2 regions of the Denitraticella aggregata genome follow, and region 1 is predicted to be linked to the other one. Evidence: predicted binding sites of a transcription regulator. Region 1 holds the regulator's gene; the other holds the start of a gene.
What was found. Region 1 encodes FliA, which starts transcription of late flagellar genes. Its sites were predicted from a motif close to CTAAAGTTNNNNNNNNNNNNGCCGNTA; they were not measured.

Region 1 (4,655 bases):
CGTGCTGCCGATCGCGGTGGTGCAGCGGGTGCTGCAATACCTGCTCGAGGAGGGGGTGGGCATCCGCGACATGCGCACCATCCTCGAGATCCTGGCCGAGCATGGTGCGCGCACGCAGGATGCGCTGGAGCTCACGTCGCGGGTGCGCCAGGGCCTGGGCCGCTCGATCATCCAGACGCTGTTCCCGGGTGACGCCGAGGTGCAGGTGATCGCGCTCGAGCCGACGCTGGAGCGAATCCTGCTGCAGGCGATGAGCGCCGGCGGCGACGGCGGCGCGATCGAACCGGGCCTGGCCGACGGCCTGCTACGTCAGACCGCCGAGGTCGCGCAGCGCCAGGAGGACATCGGCCTGCCGCCGGTGCTGCTGGTGCCGCCACAGCTGCGCTGGCTGCTGTCGCGCTTCCTGCGCCGCGCGGTGCCGACGCTGAAGGTGCTGTCCAATGCCGAGGTGCCCGAGTCGCGCACGGTGCGGGTGTCCGCAATGGTGGGCGGGGCGGGCGCCTGATTCCCGGCCGTGCGCGTGCGCGACGGCGGCCGAGCGGGGCAGGGCGGAGCCGCCCAGGGTAGGAAAAGACCGGAAAAACCCGGCTTATTCCATGCTGGTGGCACCGCGCATGCGAGGCAGAATGCAGTCATGCTGCCCAGAAGGCTGTCGGGAGAGACCAGATGAACGTCAAACGCTACTTTGCCGCCACCGCCCGCGAGGCCTTGCGCGCGTTGAAGGCCGAACTCGGCGCCGATGCGATCGTGTTGTCCAACCGCGCGGTCGAGGGGGGCGTCGAGATCCTCGCGCTACCGGCCGAGGCGGTCGGCGCGATCGAGGCCAGTGTGCGGGCCTCGGCCCGGGACGCGCTACCCGACGCTGCGAACCCTGCGACGCCGGCCGTGTCGCGAGCGGCGCAGGCGCATGACGACGACTACACGGTGAGCCTGTCGCCGCGCGCGCGTCCGGCGCCCGATTCGGGGGATGCGGCGCGCACGGCACGCGCCGCCACGCAGACGATTCGCCCGTTCGAGCCGCCGCGCATCGATCGACCCGCTGCGGGCGCGATGGGCATGCGGGCCTACCCGGTCGATGATCTGGCGGGCATGGATTTCGGCATGTCGCCGCGCATCGCCGCATCGGCGCCGCAGGCGCGGCCCGGCCGGCCGCCTGTGGACGATGTACCGCCCGCGCACGAATCGCGGTCGCGCGAGCCCGACGCGGCGCCAGCCCCCGCCCAGCGCGCGGCCGACGACGAGCGGATCCGCGCGCTGCAGGACACCAACACCCAATTGATGACCGAACTTGCCGGCATACGCGGCATGATCGAGCGCCAGCTCGCCGGCTTCGCATGGGGGGAGACGCGCCGCAACGCGCCAGCCCGCGCGCAGATCGTCGGGGAGCTGCTGGAGGCGGGGTTCTCGGCGGTGCTCGCGCGCCAGCTGGCCGAGGCGGTGGACGAGCAGGCCTCGATCGACGAAGCGCACGAGCAGGTGCGTGCCGCGCTCGGGCGCGACTTGCGCGCCATGTCGTCCGACGCCGACCTGATCGACCAGGGCGGCGTGTATGCGCTGGTCGGGCCCACCGGGGTCGGCAAGACCACGACCACCGCCAAGATCGCGGCGCGCTGCGTCGTGCGTCACGGCGCCGAGAAGCTCGCGCTGATCACCACCGACGGCTACCGCATCGGCGCGCAGGAGCAGTTGCGCATCTACGGACGCATCCTCGGCGTGCCGGTGTTTCCGGTGCGCGATGCGGCCGATCTGCGCCAGACGCTGGCCGAGCTGCGCGGCAAGCACATGGTGCTGATCGATACGGTCGGCATGAGCCAGCGCGACCGCATGGTCGCGCAGCAGGCCGCGATGCTGACGGGGGCCGGCAACGTGCGCCGCGTATTGCTGCTCAATGCGACGTCGCGCGGCGACACGCTGGACGACGTGGTCAAGGCCTACCGCGGCCCGGATCTGGCCGGATGCGTGCTGACCAAGGTGGACGAGGCGGCCACGTTGGCCCCGGCGATCGGGGCCGCGATCACACACGGGCTGGAGGTGCTGTACGTGACCAACGGCCAGCGCGTGCCGGAAGACCTGCACCTGCCCAATCGCAGCTACCTGATGCATCGCGCGCTGCGCCTGAAGCCCGAGGATTCGCCGTGGCGGTTGAAGGCCGACGAGGCGGCGCTGATGCTGGCCGCGGGCGGAAAGGGGCGCTGACATGATCGATTCGATGGAAGACCAGGCGGCCGGCCTGCGCCGCCTGTTCCGCCGCACGCCGCCCACGGTGGTGGCACTCTACGCGGCCGGCGCGCATCGTGCAGCCACCGCGGTGCAGACCGCGTACCGGATTGCCGGTCAGGCCGAGCGGGTGCTGCTGCTGGACGAGGCGGCCGGTGACGATGCGCTGACCCATGTATTGGATCTGCCCGATGGCGCCGATCTGCTCGGCGTGCTGGGCGGCAGGCTCCGGGCGCAGGAGCTGATCCAGTCGGTGCCGGGCCTGGTCGGGCTGGTGCCGGTTGGTGCCGCCGCGCTGGCGTTGCCCCTGCTCGACGATGAAAGGCGCGCACGGCTGGTCGAGGCGCTGCGCAGCCTGCACCGTCATGCCGGCTTCGTGCTGATCCATTCGAGCGCCGACGCGGCGGAGGATCCGTCGCCGTTCATCTTCGCTGCGCCGCGTCGGCTGCTGGTGGCCGAGGCGAGCCGCACGGGTGCGACCGAGGCCTATCAGGTCATCAAGCGGCTCGCGGCCGCCGGGGCCGGGTCCATGCATGTGGCGGTGTCGCGCGCGCGCGATCGTGCCGACGCGGCGGCCTTCTTCACGACGCTGGACGAGCTGGTGCGCAACCATGTCGGCGTGCCGCTCGCCTGGCTGGGCGAGATCGAGCGCGACAACCTCAGCGCCGGCCTGGCCTGCGACGCGGCCGCGTCGTCGCCGCGCGAGCCCGAGGCCGCCTTTCTGCGCAGGCTCGCGGGGCTCGGCCGGTCGGACTCGAACCTTCAGCCGGGAGGGGCAGGGTAGCGCGGCATGACCATGCTCTATTCGCCTCAGGGCCGCCGCGTTCCGGCTGAACCCAGCTCCGCTTCCATCGTGCATAATGGAGGGGTTCGGCGCACCGGCCGCAAGAAGATTCAGGCGAGATGGATGTACGACTCCGACGGCAATCTTGACAAGGCACATCTGGTCGAAGCCTACGCGCCGCTGGTCAAGCGCATCGCCTACCACCTGATGGCCAGGTTGCCCACCAGCGTGCAGGCGGACGACATCATCCAGAACGGCATGCTCGGCCTGCTCGATGCGATCGGCCGCTACGAGGACGGCCTCGGCGCGCAGTTCGAGACCTATGCGGTGCAACGCATCCGCGGCGCGATGCTGGACGGGTTGCGCGAGGAAGACTGGATGCCACGCAGCGTGCGCCGCGACATGCGCCGCATCGAGACCGCGATCACGACGCTCGAGCAGCAGCAGGGCCGTGCGCCGTCCGAGGCCGACATCGCCGAATCGCTGGACATGCCGCTCGCCGAATACCAGCGCATGCTGCAGGAGGCACGTGGCCATCAGCTGGTCTATTTCGAGGATTACTCCGAATCAGACGGCGAGGGTTTCTTCGAGCGACACCTGGGCGACGAGGACGCCAATCCGCTGGGCCTGCTCGAGGACGCGAACATGCGCAGTACGCTGGTGCGTGCGATCGACGACCTGCCCGAGCGCGAGAAGCTCGTGATGGGCCTGTACTACGACGAAGAGCTCAATCTTCGAGAGATCGGCGAGGTGCTGGGCGTATCCGAATCGCGCGTATGCCAGCTGCACAGTCAGGCGGTCGCGCGGCTACGCGCGCGCATGCGCGACGGCGCCGGCACCCCCGCCGCCACCCCGCGTCGCGGTCGTCCGCCCAAGCGCTCGGCCTGAGGCGGTCGGTTCGGGATCCCACATCCTCCACCTATTCCTCCCCCTTCAAGGGGGAGGCCAGGAGGGGGATGGGTCATGACGACCACCGCCGCACCCCATCCCCACCCCAACCCTCCCCTTGAAGGGGAGGGCGAAACCGGGGGCGCCACTGGCTCACCCATCTCATTGTCGAGTCGATAACCCCTCTGGCTTGATGCTGCGCGCGAGCGCGACGCCCTTGCGGGCACGGCGGTGGCGCAGGCCTTCGCGCTGTGCCGGCTTGAGTTCCAGCTCGACCGCCTTGCCGCCGCGCCCGAGGCCGCTGACCTTCAGCGTCGCGTCGTCGGCCGGCACCGCGACCGCGGCGAGCGCCTCGCCGTCGTCCAGCCCCATCACGATCACGCCGCGTCCGCCCGCCTGCACCTTCATCTCGCTGCGCGGGAACACCAGGATCCGCCCCTTCTCCGACACCGCGGCGATCCAGTTGCCGTTCGCGCGCGCGGGCTCCAGCACCCTCTCGCCCTTTTCCAGCGTCATGAAGGCCTTGCCGGCGCGCTGCCGGCTGGTCGCATTGGCCAGCGCGCAGATGAAGCCGTAGCCGCCCGAACTGGCGAACAGCCATTGGCTGTCCGGCGTGGCCGACACGACGCGGGCGAGCTTGCCGCCGTCCTGGAACTCGGCCAGCGTCGTGATCGGGGCGCCGTCGCCGCGACCGCCGGGCAACTCCGCGACCTTCACGGTATAGGCGCGGCCGCGCGTGTCGATGACGACCAGCGGCCAGGTCGTG
Region 2 (4,655 bases), on a different contig from region 1:
TCGGGTTGAAAGGGATGTTGCACGATCCAGTGCCGGGCGATGTGGACGCGGCGACACACCTACACGCGATCGTGCTTCTCGATGTGATCGATAAAACGTTGCAGCGCGCGGAAGCGCCCGGGGCGTCCGAGCAGCCGCCAGTGCGTACCTCCTGCGGAATCAGCACCGAGGGGGAGGCGTCCATGATCAGCAGCTTCGGATGCTTGCAGCAGACAGCGGATGATCTCGACCCACTGGTGATCGAACCGCTGGCGGATCGGGTGGCTCACGAGCCGATCGTGACTGGGGTGTTGTAATGACTGCCCGCAGGCGGCGCTTCCAGATCGCAGGCGTGAAAACGATAGCGGCCGCTGTGCTTGTCCTCGTAGTAACGCCGGAGCGTCAGCGAAATCGTGCGGAACGCGATGTCGTTCCACGGGATCTCGTGCTCTGCGAGCAGCGCCACCTCCAGCGATTCCTCACCCGGTTTGAAGTCCAGGTCGAGCAACTGCGCACGATAGACGATATGCACCTGGCTGATATGCGGCACGTTGATCAGCGAGAACATCTCCCCGACTGCGATGCGTGCGCAAGCTTCCTCCAGCGTCTCCCGCGCGGCCGCGGCCGCCGTGGTCTCGGCGTTCTCCATGAAGCCGGCCGGCAGCGTCCAGTACCCCAGGCGGGGCTCGATCGCGCGGCGGCACAGCAGGATGCGGTCCTCCCATTCGGGAATGGCACCGACGACGATCTTCGGGTTGACGTAATGGATCTCGCCGCAGTCGTCGCAGACGTGACGGGGCAGGGTGTCTCCGGGCGGCGTTCTGAACACCACCGTGGACCCGCAGTTTGAACAGAAGCGCATCGTCGTCCGGCCAAGAGGGTTGATGAAGTGATTCTACCAAGACCCGCACGGACGGGTTTGGTTCAGCCTCGTGGCGCCGGACGCCGCGCATGCGACTTGCCCTGACTGCGCGGAGCGGAGCGAGCGCAGGGGTCGGGGCGCAACCGGGCCAAGGTCATCCCGAGAACCCCGTGCCCGCGGACGCACTCGGGCGCAACTGTTGCACGCTTGACACGACGGTGACGCTTGAGTTTGCTTTTCTTGAGGATCTACTTTAAGTTCCAATCAGTTTCCGCTGATATCGGTTGATAAATGAAGCGTCGGGACTTTCAGGACGAAATCAGGGAGCTGAACCTTGCGTATCTGATGCTGGCTCAGCAGATGCTTCGTGACGATCGCGAGACGGCGATGCTCAGACTGGGCATCGGTGATGAGGTCGCGGATCTGATCATCGGGCTTTCGAGCACGCGCCTGGTCAGGATGGCAACCAGCCAGATGTTGTTGCCGAGCTTCCGTTTCGATGATCCGCTGCTTGTCGGCCTGCTTGCGGGCGAGGGGCGGGATCCGGCCAGTGCCAGCATGCATGCCGCTATCATCGCGGCGAGCAGACCCCCGAAGGAGTGAGTGCATGAAGAACAAGAGCGTGATCGAGGAAGCTGAAGACATCCGGCGGGCCGCGGAGATGGTCAGTCTCGGTGCGAGGATGCAGATGCTCGAGGCCGAGACGCAACTCAGCCGCGAGCGGCTTCTCAAGATCTACAAGGAAGTGCGCGGCATGTCGCCTCCTAAGGGCATGCTGCCGTTCTCGACCGACTGGTTCTTGGCGTGGCAGCCGAACGTGCATGCGTCGCTGTTCATGGCGTACTTCAGCAGTTTCAGGGCGCGCGCGACGTTGAGCAATCTGGATTCGGTACTGAAGGCGTACAACCTGTATCTCGATCAGATCGAGAGCCAACGGATGGAGCCGGTACTCAGCATCACCCGGGCGTGGACGCTGGTGCGGTTTTTCGACGCCGATCTGCTGCACCTAGCCGCATGCACGTCTTGCAGTGGCAAGTACGTCGCCCATGCCTACGATCCGACCCGGGAATACGTATGCGGTCTGTGCAACATGCCATCGCGTGCGGGAAAGGGCAAGAAGCGGTCCGTGGTCGCGCGGGCGGCCCGACGCGTGGCGATCGCCTGAGCGCGCTCGACCCGCATGAAACCGAGCCGCCTGGACCAGGCGGTTTTTTTTCGTCAAGTTTCGCCGCCACGGGACGTTAATCTAAAATGCGGGCGCGTGGTCTGTCCGGGCCATGTGCAAATCAGCGTTTCGTCGCGCGAATGCGTGACGACAGGGGTGCCTCGTGCTAGTCATTGTCGGATACGTCATCGTTCTCCTTGCATCGCTGGGTACGTATGCGATGCACGGCAGTCTGATGGCCTTGTGGGTTCCGCTGGAATATGTAGCCATCGTCGGTCTGATGATCGGCGGATTCATCGCCGGCAACGGTTCCAAGGCGATCAAGGCGACGCTCGCGGCGCTGCCGGCTGCATTCAAGGGTTCGCCTTACGACAAGACGCTGTACATGAACCTGCTCGCGATGCTCTACGAGTTGCTTGCCAAGGTGCGCAAGGAAGGGTTGATGTCGATCGAAAACGACATCGAGGAGCCCGATGCGAGTCCGATCTTTTCCAAGTACCCCGACGTGATGGCCGATCATCATGCGGTGGAGTTTCTCACCGACTACCTGCGCATGATGGTGGGCGGCAATCTGAACGCGTTCGAGATCGAAGGCCTGATGGACCTGGAGATCGAAACGCATCATCAGGAGTCGCACGCTGCGCCGCATGTCGTGGCCAAGGTCGGTGATGCGCTGCCGGCCTTCGGTATCGTGGTCGCGGTGATGGGCGTCGTCAACGTGATGGGCTCGGTCGGTGAACCACCGGCGGTGCTGGGCAAGATGATCGGTGGCGCGCTGGTCGGCACCTTCCTCGGGATTCTGCTCTCCTACGGTTTCGTGCAACCGCTCGCGGGGCAACTGGAGCAGCGGGTCGAACAGAGCGGCAAGATCTACCAGTGCATCAAGGCGGTGCTGCTGGCCAGCATGAACGGCTATGCGCCGCAGGTCGCGGTGGAGTTCGGGCGCAAGGTGCTGTATGCGTCGGATCGCCCGACCTTCCTGGAACTCGAGGAAGACATCAAGAGCCGCAAGGGGTGAGTCATGAGCGACGATACCCAGCAACCGATCATCGTCAAACGCATCAGGAAAGTGGCCGGTGGCGGCCACGGTGGCGCGTGGAAGATCGCGTACGCGGATTTCGTGACCGCGATGATGGCCTTCTTCCTGTTGATGTGGCTGCTCGGTTCGACCGCGCAAGGGGATCTGGAGGGGATCGCCGACCATTTCCAGAATCCGCTGAAGGTCTCGCTGCTCGGTGGCAGTGGAGCCGGTGACAGCTCCAGCGTGATCCCGGGCGGAGGCGAGGATCTGACCCGCTCGATAGGCCAGGTCAAGCGTGGCGATGTCGATGCGAACCGCAGGATCAATCTGGATGCCGCCCGTGCGCGGTATCCAGAACCCGGCGAGGGCGCCGATCCCGATGCGGAAATGCGTGAACGAGGCCGCCTGATCGATCTGAAGGGGCGGATCGAGGCGATCATCGAGGCCGATCCCGAGCTGCGCCCTTACCAGAACCAGATCCTGATGGACATTACCAACGAGGGGCTTCGCATACAGCTCGTAGATGAGCAGAATCGCCCGATGTTCGCGACTGCGAGTGCCGAACTGCGACCCTACACCCGCGACCTGCTCAGGATGATCGGACGGGCCTTGAACGACGTGCCGAATCGCTTGAGCCTGTCGGGCCACACCGATGCGGCGCCCTTTGCCGGGGGCGAGCGGGGTTTTTCCAACTGGGAACTGTCCAGCAACCGGGCAAATGCATCGCGCCGCGAGATGATCGCCGGCGGACTGGAGCCGGGCAAGGTGGCCCGGGTCGTCGGGCTGGCCGAGACCATTCCGCAGGTCGCGGACGATCCGCTCGATCCCGCCAACAGACGGATCAGCATCATCGTGATGAACAGGCGTACCGACGAGGCGCTGCGCTCCGGCCCGTCGCCGTCGGGGGTGTCGGAATGATCGACCTGGCCCAGTTCCACGAGATGTTCTTCGACGAATGCGAGGAATCGCTAGAGAACGCCCGAAACGTGCTGCTGGACTACGGTGCCGACGGGATGCCGAACGCGTTGCAGCAATTGCAGCGCTGCGTACACTCGATCAAGGGGGGTGCGAAGACCTTCGGCTTCGACCAGGTCGCCGAGCTTGCGGCTTCGCTCGAGCAGGTGTTGGAGCGGGTCGCCGGCGCCACCGGCACTGCCGATCCCGATCTGATGGCCCTTTGCCGCTCCGCGTTCTCCGTGCTGCGTGCGTCGCTGGTCGCGTTGCGCAGGGGTCAGCCGCTGGCCGAGGACGAGATAGCGCGCATGCGCGTCGAACTCGACCGGATCGGTACGCCCCTGCCCCGCGGTGACGGCGGTCGGCCGGTCGTTTGCATCGAGCACACGATCCGTCGCAATCACGTGGTTTTTCGGCCGGCCCGCAGTCTGATCAGCGCCGCTCTGGTCATGGACGACATGCTCCAGGCCCTGGGCGAACTCGGACAGGTGGTGGTGCGCAGGCGGCCTGCGTCCGACATGGGTGACGGCGTCTGGCAGCTCGACATCGCATCGCATCATCCGGTGACGGCCTTGCGCGAGATCCTGGGCCGGGTCGCCGACCCCGAGACACTGCAGATTCGATCGGACGATCCGGAACCGTTTGCGGAAGCGGACGAGGGCCGGATCCCGTCG

Region 2: motA (flagellar motor stator protein MotA) is a predicted target of FliA. The motif match lies at 2,059-2,085, and genes of this name have one in related genera.

The regions. Positions count from the first base shown of each region.
Region 1 covers NZ_JBLLNL010000004.1:94,196-98,850, forward strand. Annotated here, with positions in the region: gene flhA (flagellar biosynthesis protein FlhA) at 1-505, shown strand, start outside; gene flhF (flagellar biosynthesis protein FlhF) at 667-2,196, shown strand; gene ACKVEX_RS06960 (MinD/ParA family ATP-binding protein) at 2,198-3,001, shown strand; gene ACKVEX_RS06965 (RNA polymerase sigma factor FliA) at 3,125-3,889, shown strand; gene parC (DNA topoisomerase IV subunit A) at 4,052-4,655, opposite strand, start outside.
Region 2 covers NZ_JBLLNL010000009.1:59,394-64,048, forward strand. Annotated here, with positions in the region: partial or broken gene ACKVEX_RS12020 (hypothetical protein) at 1-16, opposite strand, end outside; gene ACKVEX_RS12025 (hypothetical protein) at 60-269, opposite strand; gene ACKVEX_RS12030 (NUDIX hydrolase) at 266-841, opposite strand; gene flhD (flagellar transcriptional regulator FlhD) at 1,133-1,444, shown strand; gene flhC (flagellar transcriptional regulator FlhC) at 1,449-2,006, shown strand; gene motA (flagellar motor stator protein MotA) at 2,170-3,024, shown strand; gene motB (flagellar motor protein MotB) at 3,028-3,945, shown strand; gene ACKVEX_RS12055 (chemotaxis protein CheW) at 3,942-4,655, shown strand, end outside.